DNA from 4 places in the Anoxybacillus sp. CHMUD genome. Region 3 is predicted to be linked to each of the others. Evidence: riboswitches for the same ligand, from Rfam matches in the RefSeq annotation. Region 3 holds a riboswitch; each other region holds the start of a gene.
The links. A riboswitch is a leader RNA that binds a small molecule or an ion and turns the genes downstream of it on or off. The one in region 3 is predicted to bind S-adenosylmethionine.

Region 1 (3,240 bases), on a different contig from region 3:
AAAATCCGTCGCGAATGCGGGCGGTGTCAAGCAAAAATTGCACGATGTCTTCTTTTAGCGTCGTCGGCAATAGCGAAAACATGCGTCCGACACCTTGTTGTACGGAACATCTTTGCGCAAGTACGTCATCTTTGATGGCCTCCCACTCGGGCGGAGCGAACTGTTTCATAAGCGCAATAATGTTGTCGTTTAACGTAATCGTTCCATCAAAGTCGCAAAAAATAATTGGCTTCATCAAGCGCCCCCCCATAAATCAAGCGCTTGTTGTAACGCTTCGTTTTCTTTTGCCGCATCATGAAGCGAACGACCAGCAAGCACCGCATCAACTGCGGCACGAAACGCTTGCCCGCCACCGACAGCGCCTTGCGGATGTCCGTGCACTCCGCCGCCTGCGTTAATGACGGAGTCGATGCCAAAATCGCGCACTAAAAGCGGCACAAGCCCCGGATGAATGCCGGCAGATGGCACAGGGAATGTGCGTAAAAACGGTTCTTCTTTCGTAAGTTCATGGGCAATCGCAACCGTCTGTTCTTTTTCAAGCGCGACACTTCCATACGGTGATGGGAAGAGCGAAAAATCCGCCCCGGTCATGCGCAATAGTTTTCCAAGAAGAAGCGCATAGCTAACTCCATATACGTGCGATGAGGCGATCGCGCCGCTAAACGACGGATGTGCCATAATCGGCAAGCGAATGTCATCGTCTTCACGAAGCGCCTGCAACACGTCAAGTCCGTATGTAAACACGTTAAACAACAACACGTCCGCCCCTAGCTCCGCCGCACGCTTCGCTTTGTCTTTTAGTTCAAACGTTTTACCTGTTAAATTGACCGCATATAACGTTCGATGCCCTGTTTGTTCGTACACTTCCTGAAGCGCTTGTTTTCCTGCGACAATGCGCTTTTCAAACGGCGTTAAGTCATTGTCAAATAAAATTTCATCGTCTTTCACGAGATCGACCCCACCGAGCGCTTGTAGTTTTAATTGTTCGGTGACGTATTGTAAATCACGCCCAATGACCGCTTTAAAAATGCTCATCACAAGCGGACGGTCAAAAACGCCAAGCTTTTCGCGTATGCCGTCAATGCCAAAGCGCGGGCCCGGAAACGCACGCTTCAGTTCGTCAGAAAACGTTAAATCAACAAGTTTAATCGTTCCGTCAAGCGACAATTTTCCAAACGTCGTCGTCAAAATCGCTGGAAAATCGGCGCTAAAATTGACGCTCGGATACGAAATGCGCACGAGGGCACGCTTTAGTCTCTTGCCAAAAAACGTATTGACCCGCTCATCTTCTTCGAGCTGTTCAATGGACTGAACAACGCCTTTATGTTTTTTCAACTGCTCTTGTTCAAGCTGCGGCAAATCGGTCCACGACCCGACAGTCAATCCAAGCGCAATCCCTTCCGCTTTTTTCACTAAGTCTTTGTCGTCATGAATCAAATATGTTGCGGTAATCATCTTCCCACTCCTTTACAAATAAAAAACCTCTTCATAAGAAGAGGCTCAATCGTTCGTCTCTTCTTATCTCTCAGCTCATTGCTGCGAGAATTAGCACCGTGCTTAACACTTGTTAAGTCGGTTGCCGGGCTTCATCGGGCTCGTCCCTCCACCTACTCTTGATAAGAATTCGCAATGTATAAAATTTTTCAAACAGTTCGTTTTTCACAAATTTAATTCGAATTATGACAGCACATGCCGATTTTGTCAACGATTTTTTAAAAAAGTTGCAACCGCCCGATGCGTTCCGCTGCTTCTTGAAGTCTTGCTTCGCTTGTGAGTAGCCCTGTGCGCACATAGCCTTCCCCATGTTCGCCAAACCCAATGCCCGGAGCGACCGCCACGTGCGCTTTTTGAAGCAAAAGGTCAGCAAACGTTTCCGACGTATAGCCGTTTGGCACCGGAAGCCAAGCGAAAAACGAACCTGCTGGCGCTTGCACATCCCAGCCGATGTCACGCAATGCATGAACGAACGTGTTTCTTCTTGCTTCATACGTCGCGACAAGCTCGGCGACGCATTGTTGCGAATCAAGTAGTGCGACTGCTGCCGCTTCTTGAATCGCCCCGAACATGCTGACGTATAAATGGTCTTGTAATACGTTGATCGCTTCGATCATGCTTTCGTTACCGACCGCAAAACCGATGCGCCATCCTGCCATATTGTACGTTTTTGAGAACGTATAAATTTCAATGCCGACGTCTTTGGCCCCTTCGACTTGTAAAAAGCTTACTGGCTTTTTCCCGTCAAAGCCGATCGCTCCGTATGCGAAATCGTGTACAACACCGATACGATGTTTTTCAGCAAACGAAACCGTGTCTTGAAAAAACGATTTCGTTGCGGTTGCGCCGGTCGGATTGTTCGGATAGTTTAAAAACATCAGTTTCGCCTTGCGAACGACATCTTTGTTTAGCTCCTCGTAATTAGGTAAAAAGCCGTTTTCCGCCCGTAGCGGCATCATTTCCATGCGCGCCCGCGCAAGCACGACCCCCGACCAATAGTCTGGATAACCGGGATCAGGAACGAGCACAACATCGCCCGGATTTAATAAGCAAAGCGGCATTTCAACAAGCCCTGCTTTTCCGCCAAACAAAATAGCGACTTCTTTTTCAGGATCAATCGTCACGCCATACTCGCGTTTATAAAACGTCGCGACTGCTTCTTTCAAAAACGAATAGCCGCGAAATGGTGAATATTTATGATACATAGGCTTTGCTACCGCCTGTTGCATCGCGCTTACAATGTGCGCTGGTGTCGGCTGATCTGGATTTCCTTGTCCGAGATTAATGACATCATGTCCTTCGGCAATGACTGCGTTCACTTTTTGCACGAGCGAAGCAAAAAATTGCTTCGGAAGTTGCTGTAACAAGTTCGATTGCGGAAATGTTTTCATTTTTCACACCTACTTCACAAAAAGGTTGAAATTCTAGTCAAGAATCATATATCGTAAAAATCAAAATGTAAAGAAAATTTTTTTGAGGTGAATGAGATGAATATCGCTTGCGTACAAATGGACATTGCGTTTGGAGCACCGGAAAAAAATAAACAAACAGTCGTGCGCTACATGGAACAAATCGCGAAAGAAGCCGATGTCGTCGTTTTACCTGAACTATGGACGACAGGTTACGATTTAACGAGACTTGCTCATATTGCTGATGAAAACGGCGAACAAACGAAAGCGTTTCTTTCCGAACTTGCCCGCACGTATCATGTGCATATCGTCGGCGGATCGGTCGCGAAAAAAGTGG
Region 2 (3,240 bases), on a different contig from region 3:
AGCCGTATGATGTTGTTCGTTGACGAGCAATATGTATCGTGTTAAAATTCTAAATATTCACAAATTATTACATGTGGGGGAGAAACGATGAAATTTGAAACGATTGCTGTGCACGGTGGCTTGCAAACGGATCCAGTAACGAAAGCGCGTGCAGTGCCAATTTATCAATCGAATGCGTATTTGTTTGATAACACAGAGCATGCGGCCAATTTGTTTGCGTTAAAGGAAGCTGGGTACATTTATACGCGCATTCATAATCCGACGGTAACGGTGTTTGAAGAGCGTGTCGCTCAACTTGAAGGGGGCATTGGTGCTTTAGCGGTAGCGAGCGGCATGGCTGCTATTACGATGGCAATATTAAACGTCGCTCAAGCGGGAGATGATATTGTTTCTGCTTCGACGTTATATGGGGGAACGTACAATTTGTTTGCGAATACGTTGCCGAAATACGGCATTACAACACATTTTGTCGATCCGTCTGATCCAGAAAATTTCCGTGCGGCAATTACACCAAAAACGAAAGCGATTTTTGCTGAAACAATTGGCAACCCAAGCCTGCATGTGTTAGACATTGAGGCAGTTGCGGAAATTGCGCATGAAGCAGGCATTCCGTTGATTATTGACAACACGTTTGCGACGCCATACCTTTGCCGGCCAATCGAACACGGAGCGGATATTGTTATTCATTCGGCAACGAAATGGTTGCTTGGTAACGGAACGACGTTAGGTGGTATCATTGTCGATGGTGGAAAATTTGATTGGAATTCGCCGAAGTTTCCAGCGTTTACGGCGCCAGATCCAAGTTACCATAATCTCGTATACGCAGACATCGGTGCGGCGGCGTATATCGTCAAAGCACGCGTGCAGTTGTTACGTGACTTAGGACCGGCGATTAGCCCGTTCAACGCCTTCCAGTTTAATTTAGGGCTAGAGACGTTGCATGTCCGCATGAAAGAACATATTGCCAATACGAGAAAAATCGTCGAGTATTTGGACAACCATCCAGCAGTCCATTGGGTGTTGTACCCTGAACATGACAATCATCCAGCAAAAGAGCTAGCGAAAAAATATATGCCAAAAGGGGCAGGAGCAGTCGTTGTCTTCGGCATTCAAGGTGGCCGTGAAGCAGGGGCTACGTTAATTAACAACGTTAAGCTTTGGTCACATGTGGCAAACGTCGGCGATGCAAAAAGTTTAATTATTCATCCTGCAAGTACAACGCATCAACAGTTAAGTTCAGAAGATTTGAAAGCATCCGGCGTAACAGAAGATATGATTCGTTTATCGGTCGGTATTGAAAATGTCGATGATTTAATTGAAGACTTAGAACAGGCGATTGAAGCGGCGACAGGGGTACGGTCGATGTATTCGGATGTGTAGCGTGTTAGTTGTATATAGCTAGCACGTTTATCTATGTCAAAAAATTTTTATTATTTTTCGTTGACACCGTCCTTCTTTCGATGATATACTCACTCTTGTAGTTTAAAATGATCCTTAAACATATTAAAACGTTAACTGAATAAAGCGTTTAAAAGCGCTCTTATCAAGAGAGGTGGAGGGATGTGCCCGATGAAACCCGGCAACCGTCAGCGCTGCTGAAATGGTGCCAATTCACACAAAGCGTTTGCTTTGAGAGATAAGAGACAGAATGGACGATTCGCGCCTTTCTGTTCTCTTGAGCAGAAAGGCTTTTTTCATGGAAGGAAGGTGACAGCAACGTGATCACATTATCGAATGTAACAAAAGTGTACAAAGCAGCAAGTGGGAATGTAACGGCAGTCGATCATGTGAATTTGCATATCGAACAAGGAGAAATTTTCGGTATCATCGGTTATAGTGGAGCAGGGAAAAGCTCGCTCATTCGGTTATTGAACGGATTAGAAAAGCCGACGAGCGGTGAAGTGATTGTTGATGGGAAAGATATGGGGAAAATTAGCGGGAAGCAGTTACGCCAAGCGCGCCAACAAATCGGCATGATTTTTCAACATTTTAATTTGCTTTGGTCACGAACCGTGCGCGAAAATATTGCTTTTCCGTTAGAAATTGCTGGCGTGACGAAAGAAGAACGGATGAAGCGTGTCGATGAACTTATTCAACTCGTCGGTTTACAAGGGAGAGAAAATGCGTATCCATCGCAACTGAGCGGCGGACAAAAGCAACGCGTTGGCATTGCACGCGCATTAGCGAACAATCCGAAAGTGCTGTTATGCGATGAAGCAACATCGGCGCTTGATCCGCAAACGACCGACTCAATTTTAGACTTGCTTGTTGATATTAATAAACGTCTCGGTTTAACGATCGTATTAATTACACACGAGATGCACGTGATTCGCAAAATTTGTGATCGCGTTGCGGTCATGGAAAACGGAAAAATTGTCGAAATGGGCGAAGTGCTTCACGTATTCCGCAAGCCAGAACAGCCGATTACAAAACGATTTGTTCAGCAAGTGACAGAGCCGGAAGAAACGAAAGAAGCGATGTTGCATCTTCTTGAACGATATCCGAATGGTAAAGTTGTTCAACTGACATTCGTTGGTGAAGCAGCTGAGCAACCGCTCATCACACAACTCATTCGTCAATTCGATTTAAATATAAATATTTTACAAGGGAAAATTTCGCAGACACATCACGGAGCATACGGGGTGTTGTTCATTCATTTAGACGGTGCGAATGAGGAGATTGAGCGAGCGCTCGCTTTTATTCGCCAGCAAGAAGTTGAAGTGGAGGTGTTGGCGAATGTTCAATGAACTATTTCCGAACGTCGTTTGGGATAAAATATGGGCGGCCACGACGGAAACGTTGTATATGACCGCCGTCTCCGTTGTCGCAACGTTTGTGCTTGGTATTTTACTCGGATTGTTGTTGTTTTTAACGTCTAAGGGAAACATATGGGAAAATCGTTTTATTAACGGTGTGATCGCATCGTTCGTCAACATTTTTCGTTCCATTCCGTTCATTATTTTAATTATTTTGCTCATTCCATTTACGAAACTTGTTGTTGGTACAATTCTTGGAGCGAATGCTGCGCTACCGGCACTCATTATCGGGGCCGCTCCGTTTTATGCACGCATGGTTGAAATTGCGCTTCGTGAAATTGATAAAGGTGTCATTGAAGCGGCAAAAGCGATGGGGGCAACGACAGCAACAATTATTTGGAAAGTGCTTCTCCCTGAAGCGTTGCCAGCACTTGTATCTGGTATTACAGTTACAGCGATCGCGCTCGTTGGTTATACAGCGATG
Region 3 (3,240 bases):
CCGGTTGTATGCTCGGTACGCTATTTGGTATTGCTTCATTTTCTGTTCTTACTTAAAAAATAGGAAAGGAGAGCTACATCTTGTAACTCTCCTCTTTTCCTTACTTCGCTAACTGTAACGCTTGTTGTTTTAACGCTTCCGCTTTATCTGTACGCTCCCAAGGAAGATCAATGTCCGTGCGACCGAAGTGACCATAAGCTGCTGTTTGCTTATAAATCGGGCGACGGAGATCGAGCATTTTAATAATGCCTGCTGGGCGAAGGTCGAAGTTGTTGCGCACCACTTCAATTAATACATCCTCAGATACTTTGCCTGTGCCGAACGTGTCGATTGAGATCGATACAGGTTGCGCCACACCGATCGCATATGCTAATTGCACTTCACATTTATCCGCAAGACCTGCTGCGACAATGTTTTTCGCTACGTAACGAGCCGCATATGCTGCCGAGCGATCTACTTTCGTTGGGTCTTTTCCTGAGAAAGCCCCACCGCCGTGACGAGCATAACCACCGTAAGTGTCAACGATAATTTTGCGTCCTGTTAACCCTGCGTCACCTTGTGGACCACCGATGACGAAACGACCTGTTGGGTTAATGAAATATTTTGTGTTTTCATCGATCAACTCCGCTGGAACGACAGGTTGAATGACATGTTCTTTAATGTTGCGCACAATTTGATCTTGCGTAATTTCTGGATGATGTTGTGTGGAAACAACGATCGTATCAATGCGTACAGGTTTGCCGTTTTCATCATACTCTACTGTCACTTGCGTTTTTCCGTCCGGGCGTAAGTATGGTAAAATGTCTTCTTTACGCACTTCTGCTAAACGGCGCGCAAGTTTATGGGCAAGTGAAATTGGAAGCGGCATAAGCTCTTTCGTTTCGTTGCACGCAAAACCAAACATTAATCCTTGGTCTCCTGCACCGATCGCTTCGATTTCTTCATCTGTCATTTGTCCTTCACGAGCTTCTAACGCTTTATCAACACCCATCGCAATATCTGGAGATTGTTCATCAATGGATGTTAATACGGCGCACGTATCTGCGTCAAAACCGTATTTTGCACGCGTATAGCCAATTCCACGAATCGTTTCACGGACAATTTTCGGAATGTCTACATATGTAGATGTTGTAATTTCTCCGCTCACTAAAACAAGTCCTGTTGTTACACTCGTTTCGCACGCAACACGCGCATTTGGATCATTTGCTAAAATCGCATCTAAAATCGCATCGGAAATTTGGTCACAAATTTTATCCGGATGCCCTTCCGTTACAGATTCAGATGTAAACAGACGACGTTTAGGCATTCAAACATTCCTCCTCAGTATAATGACAAATGATACGGTACTCATCCCTCTTATTATGGTCTATCGTGAAAAAAACCTTTCCCTCAGAGGAAAGGTTTTTGCATTTGTCTGCGCCTTTCACTCTTATCGTTCAAGGGCGTTCCCTTGCCACAGGTTAGCACCTTTTCACGTATGTGACGGTTGCTGGGTTTCATCGGGCCTGTCTCCCTCCACCAACTCGGGATAAGAGTATCCGTTCATTTCAGCATCATACCACATCCGTACGAAACGAGTCAACGTTTTTCTATATGGATTATTTTGAAATTAAACTGAAGAAAAATACAATAATTAGTATGGACTATTTATCAAAATGTGTTATACTTTTTACATAAAGATAAATCAAACAAAGGTAGGTTTTGTCCAATGAATTCCATTGAACTGACAAACAAATTATCAACACTCTTACAAAGGGATGGGGTTTTTCATAACTTATCTGTACCACGACTAGTAGAAAAAGTACTAACTCGGAAAGAAGGCATCCTAACTTCATCAGGAGCAATTTGTGCAACAACTGGAAAATATACAGGCCGTTCTCCAAAGGATAAATATATTGTCGAAGAACCGTCTGTGAAACATAAAATTGATTGGGGAACTGTCAATCAACCTATTTCTGAAGAGGTATTTGATAAGCTTTACAACAAAGTGATCGATTATTTAATGACAAAAGAAGAACTATTTGTATTTAATGGCTTTGCAGGCGCAGATCCAGCTTATCGTTTGCCGATTCAAGTGGTCAACGAATTTGCTTGGCATAACTTATTTGCTCATCAATTGTTCATTCGTCCAACAGCGGAAGAATTACAAACACATGAACCACAATTTACAGTCATTTCTGCACCAACATTTAAAGCTGATCCATCTATTGACGGCACGCGCTCAGAAACGTTTATTATCATCTCATTCGAGCGCCGCACTGTACTAATTGGTGGAACAGAATATGCTGGTGAAATGAAAAAATCCATTTTCTCTGTCATGAACTTTTTATTGCCAGAACAAGGAATCTTCCCGATGCACTGTTCAGCAAACGTCGGTCAAGAAGGTGATGTCGCGCTCTTTTTCGGTTTATCTGGTACAGGAAAAACAACGCTTTCTGCTGATCCAAACCGTCGCCTAATTGGCGATGACGAGCACGGTTGGTCAAACAACGGTGTTTTTAATATTGAAGGTGGATGTTATGCCAAATGCATTAACTTATCACGTGAAAAAGAGCCACAAATTTTTGATGCGATTCGCTTCGGCTCTGTATTAGAAAACGTCATCGTTGACCCAGACACGCGCATACCAAACTATGACGATGCAACATTAACTGAAAATACGCGCGCAGCATATCCGCTCGAAGCGATGGATAATATCGTGCAGCCGAGCGTTGCTGGCCATCCGCATACAATCGTCTTTTTAACAGCAGATGCGTTCGGCGTATTGCCGCCAATTAGTAAATTAACGAAAGAACAAGCAATGTACCATTTCTTAAGCGGCTATACGAGCAAATTAGCGGGCACAGAACGCGGAGTGACAGCGCCGGAAGCAACATTTTCTACATGCTTCGGTTCACCGTTTTTACCGCTTCCTGCAACGCGTTACGCAGACATGCTTGGTCAAAAAATTGACGCCCACGGTGTTCAAGTGTTTTTAGTAAACACCGGTTGGACTGGTGGTGGATACGGCGTTGGTGAACGAATGAAGCTATCGTATACACGCGCGATGGTAAAAGCAGCGTTAGAAGGAGAATTAAACAACGTAGAAACCGTTCAAGATCCTATTTTCGGTCTTCATATCCCGCTTCACGTTCCCGGTGTGCCTGATGAAGTGTTACAACCGAAAAGCACATGGGCAGATCAGGAAGCATATGAACAAAAAGCAAAAGAGCTTGCGGCGAAGTTCCGGGAAAACTTTAA
Region 4 (3,240 bases), on a different contig from region 3:
AACGAATATTGCAGTTTGCGAAGCTGTTTTGCGAGACGCTCGTCTTTCACAACCGCAAGTCCAGCAATGACATCGCTATGACCTGCTAAAAATTTCGTTGCGCTATGCAAAACGACATCGACACCGAGATCAAGCGGACGCTGCAACAAAGGAGTCGCAAACGTATTATCTAAAAACGTCAAACAACCGTGCGCTTTCGCAAGCTTCACAACCCCACGAATATCTGTAATTTTCAAAAGCGGATTGGACGGCGTTTCCATATAAATGACTTTCGTATTTGGACGAATGTGACGTGCCACCGCATCTAAATCAGTCATATCAACAAACGTATGTTCAATGCCAAATCGGCTCAATACGTCCGTGATGATGCGATACGTTCCACCATATACGTCATCGGTAATCAGTACGTGATCGCCTTTTGACAACAATAAAAATGCCGTAGAAATGGCCGCCATGCCCGATGCGAACGCAAAACCGCTCACTCCACCTTCTAATTCCGCAATCGTTTCCTCAAGCGCCTCACGCGTCGGGTTGCCAGAACGGCTATAATCGTACTTGCCAAACGTATCAAAATCAAACTGATGAAACGTCGACGCATGATGAATCGGGACACTCACTGCCCCCGTTTGCGTATCAATTTGCCATTGATTGTGAACGAGCTTTGTTTGTATATCCACTTTTCACACCTCTTTCATACGCTGAAACGCTTGTGCTAAATCAGCAATTAAATCATCAGCGTGTTCAATACCGACCGAAAAACGTAACAAACGATTACATACCCCGTTGGCGATGCGAATATCCTCTGGAATATCCATATGTGTTTGCGTCGCGGGATACGTAATAAAACTTTCGACACCGCCTAAACTTTCCGCAAACGTAATCAGTTTTAAACTTCGTAAAAAGGTATTCACCCATTTTTCATCGCGCACGCGAAACGACAACATGCCGCCTCTTCCCGGATACAATACGTCCGTCACATCTTCATGTTCGACTAAAAATTTATATATCGCCTTTGCGTTTTGTTCGTGCTGACGCATGCGCAGCGCAAGCGTCTTCATGCCGCGAATTAACAGCCATGAATCAAACGGTGATAACACCGCACCGATGGCGTTATGATACATCGCGAGTTGCTCGCACAGCTCTTTTCCTTTGGCAACAATGAGCCCGGCAAGCACGTCGTTATGCCCGCCTAAATATTTCGTTGCGCTATGAATGACGATGTCCGCCCCTTTCGTTAATGGCTTTTGTAACACAGGGGTGTAAAACGTATTATCAACAATAAGAAGAAGCCCATATTGCTTCGCAAACGTTGCCACCGCTTCAATATCCGCCTCTTGCATGAGCGGATTTGTCGGCGTTTCTAAAAAAATCGCTTTCGTTTTGTCCGTCACATGCGCCTTTACCGCATCGAGATCGCGAAAATCGACGTATGTAAACGACAAACCGTATTTCTTCCACCCTTTTTCAAATAGCCGATACGTTCCGCCATATAAATCGGCCGAAACGAGGAAATGATCGCCGCTTTCAAACAACGCAAACAACGTTTGAATCGCCGCCATGCCTGAGCTACATGCAAACCCTTGATCCCCTTCTTCTAACTGCGCAATCGCCTCCTCGACAATACGTCTCGTCGGGTTGCCGGTTCGAATGTAATCGTACCCTGTCGATTGTCCGATTCCTTCATGACGATACGCCGTTGAAAAATATACTGGCGGATTGACCGTCCCCGTCGCTGTCTCGCTTCGATTTCCAATTTGCGCTAACCGTGTTTCGATATGACTCATTCGCTCTCTTCCTTTCTAAAAAAATAAAAGCCTTCAAAGAAGAAGGCTTTTTTGTCCATAGACAATCGCTTCTTCTTATCTTCCGAATTGAACGCCAATTCGCTGGATTTAGCACCTGACCGTTTCCGGCTGGTTGCTGAAGCTTCATCGGGCCAGTCCCTCCGCTTCTCTCGATAAGAACGCAAAACAATATCGAATTTTCTGATTTTTAATTAATGTATCTTATTTTCCGAAAAATTGCAACTATTTTTTATCCTTTTCCAACACGTGAGGGCTTCCCCCAAGTCTTTTCTCTCATTCCGCCGCAAGAGCATCGGCTTTTGTCGGATGGACGGTACCCGCTGGATGTTGTGGCGGTGCATAGATGGAATACAATTTTAGCGGAACGTTTCCAATATTTATTACATTATGCCACGTTCCAGCAGGGACAAAAATAGCAGAGCCGTCGCCCACTCGTCTTTCAAACGTTAGCTCGTTTTTCTTTTTCCCCATCCGTACAATCCCTTCGCCTTGTTCAATACGTAAAAATTGATCCACGCCCGGATGAATTTCTAAACCAATATCCTCCCCGACACGCAAGCTCATTAACGTCGCTTGTAAATGCGAACCTGTCCATATCGTCGTACGAAACATATTGTTTCGTTTCGTCGCTTCTTCAATTTGAATGACAAACGGGTTCGGTCCGTAATCTTTCGTATATTCCCTCGGAAGCGGATAAGGCATGATCGGATATGGATACATTGGATACACGTAATGCGGATAGTAATAATACATGTTCTCACCTCTTTTTCATATTCATCGTCATGTTATGCACAACTGCCCGACCATGCGCCTCACATGCAAAAATCGACAAATCAGAAATATATATGGTACACTGGAGAAAAAGGAGTGAGATAATGAAAGCACCTGCTTTATTTCTTGCGCATGGATCACCGATGTTAGCGATTGAAGATAGCGCATATACATCGTTTTTAACAACGCTCGGAAAACAGATGCATCCAAAAGCTATCGTCGTCTTTACTGCACATTGGATGACACGCCAACCGACCGTTTCGTCGATCGCTGGAACGTATGAGATGATTTATGACTTTTCCGGCTTCCCACGTGAATTGTACGAAGTAACTTATGCTGCACAAGGTTCAGTCGAATGGGCAAAACGCGTCCAACATCATCTGAAGCACGTCTCCCCCATCGTCAATATCGACGAGAAGCGCGGACTTGACCACGGCTCATGGGTATTGTTAAGCCGACTATTTCCAAAAGCAAACGTTCCAATTATTCAGGCATCCGTTGTTCCTTCGTGGACACCAAAGCAGCTATTTCAACTTGGTAAAGCGTTACGCCCGTTGCGTGACGAAGGTGTCATGATCATCGGTAGTGGTGGCACAGTGCATAATTTAATGGCGCTTCGTTGGGAAGAACGAACAAAAGTAGATTGTTGGGCTGTCGCCTTTGA

Region 1: it holds a riboswitch for S-adenosylmethionine, as region 3 does, so the genes downstream of both, mtnW (2,3-diketo-5-methylthiopentyl-1-phosphate enolase) here and metK (methionine adenosyltransferase) in region 3, are expected to answer to the same signal.
Region 2: it holds a riboswitch for S-adenosylmethionine, as region 3 does, so the genes downstream of both, ETB99_RS06810 (methionine ABC transporter ATP-binding protein) here and metK (methionine adenosyltransferase) in region 3, are expected to answer to the same signal.
Region 4: it holds a riboswitch for S-adenosylmethionine, as region 3 does, so the genes downstream of both, ETB99_RS13575 (methionine biosynthesis PLP-dependent protein) here and metK (methionine adenosyltransferase) in region 3, are expected to answer to the same signal.

What each region holds. Positions count from the first base shown of each region.
Region 1 covers NZ_SDLG01000019.1:39,832-43,071, reverse strand. Annotated here, with positions in the region: gene ETB99_RS11685 (2-hydroxy-3-keto-5-methylthiopentenyl-1-phosphate phosphatase) at 1-235, opposite strand, end outside; gene mtnW (2,3-diketo-5-methylthiopentyl-1-phosphate enolase) at 235-1,455, opposite strand; SAM riboswitch class I at 1,516-1,623, opposite strand; gene ETB99_RS11675 (pyridoxal phosphate-dependent aminotransferase) at 1,713-2,885, opposite strand; gene ETB99_RS11670 (carbon-nitrogen family hydrolase) at 2,982-3,240, shown strand, end outside.
Region 2 covers NZ_SDLG01000007.1:88,894-92,133, forward strand. Annotated here, with positions in the region: gene ETB99_RS06800 (hypothetical protein) at 1-23, shown strand, start outside; gene ETB99_RS06805 (O-acetylhomoserine aminocarboxypropyltransferase/cysteine synthase family protein) at 88-1,380, shown strand; SAM riboswitch class I at 1,538-1,643, shown strand; gene ETB99_RS06810 (methionine ABC transporter ATP-binding protein) at 1,719-2,747, shown strand; gene ETB99_RS06815 (methionine ABC transporter permease) at 2,737-3,240, shown strand, end outside.
Region 3 covers NZ_SDLG01000009.1:67,004-70,243, forward strand. Annotated here, with positions in the region: gene ETB99_RS08230 (phosphatase PAP2 family protein) at 1-56, shown strand, start outside; gene metK (methionine adenosyltransferase) at 101-1,306, opposite strand; SAM riboswitch class I at 1,427-1,535, opposite strand; gene pckA (phosphoenolpyruvate carboxykinase (ATP)) at 1,709-3,240, shown strand, end outside.
Region 4 covers NZ_SDLG01000027.1:12,994-16,233, reverse strand. Annotated here, with positions in the region: gene metC (cystathionine beta-lyase) at 1-677, opposite strand, end outside; gene ETB99_RS13575 (methionine biosynthesis PLP-dependent protein) at 681-1,784, opposite strand; SAM riboswitch class I at 1,857-1,964, opposite strand; gene ETB99_RS13570 (cupin domain-containing protein) at 2,079-2,558, opposite strand; gene ETB99_RS13565 (DODA-type extradiol aromatic ring-opening family dioxygenase) at 2,681-3,240, shown strand, end outside.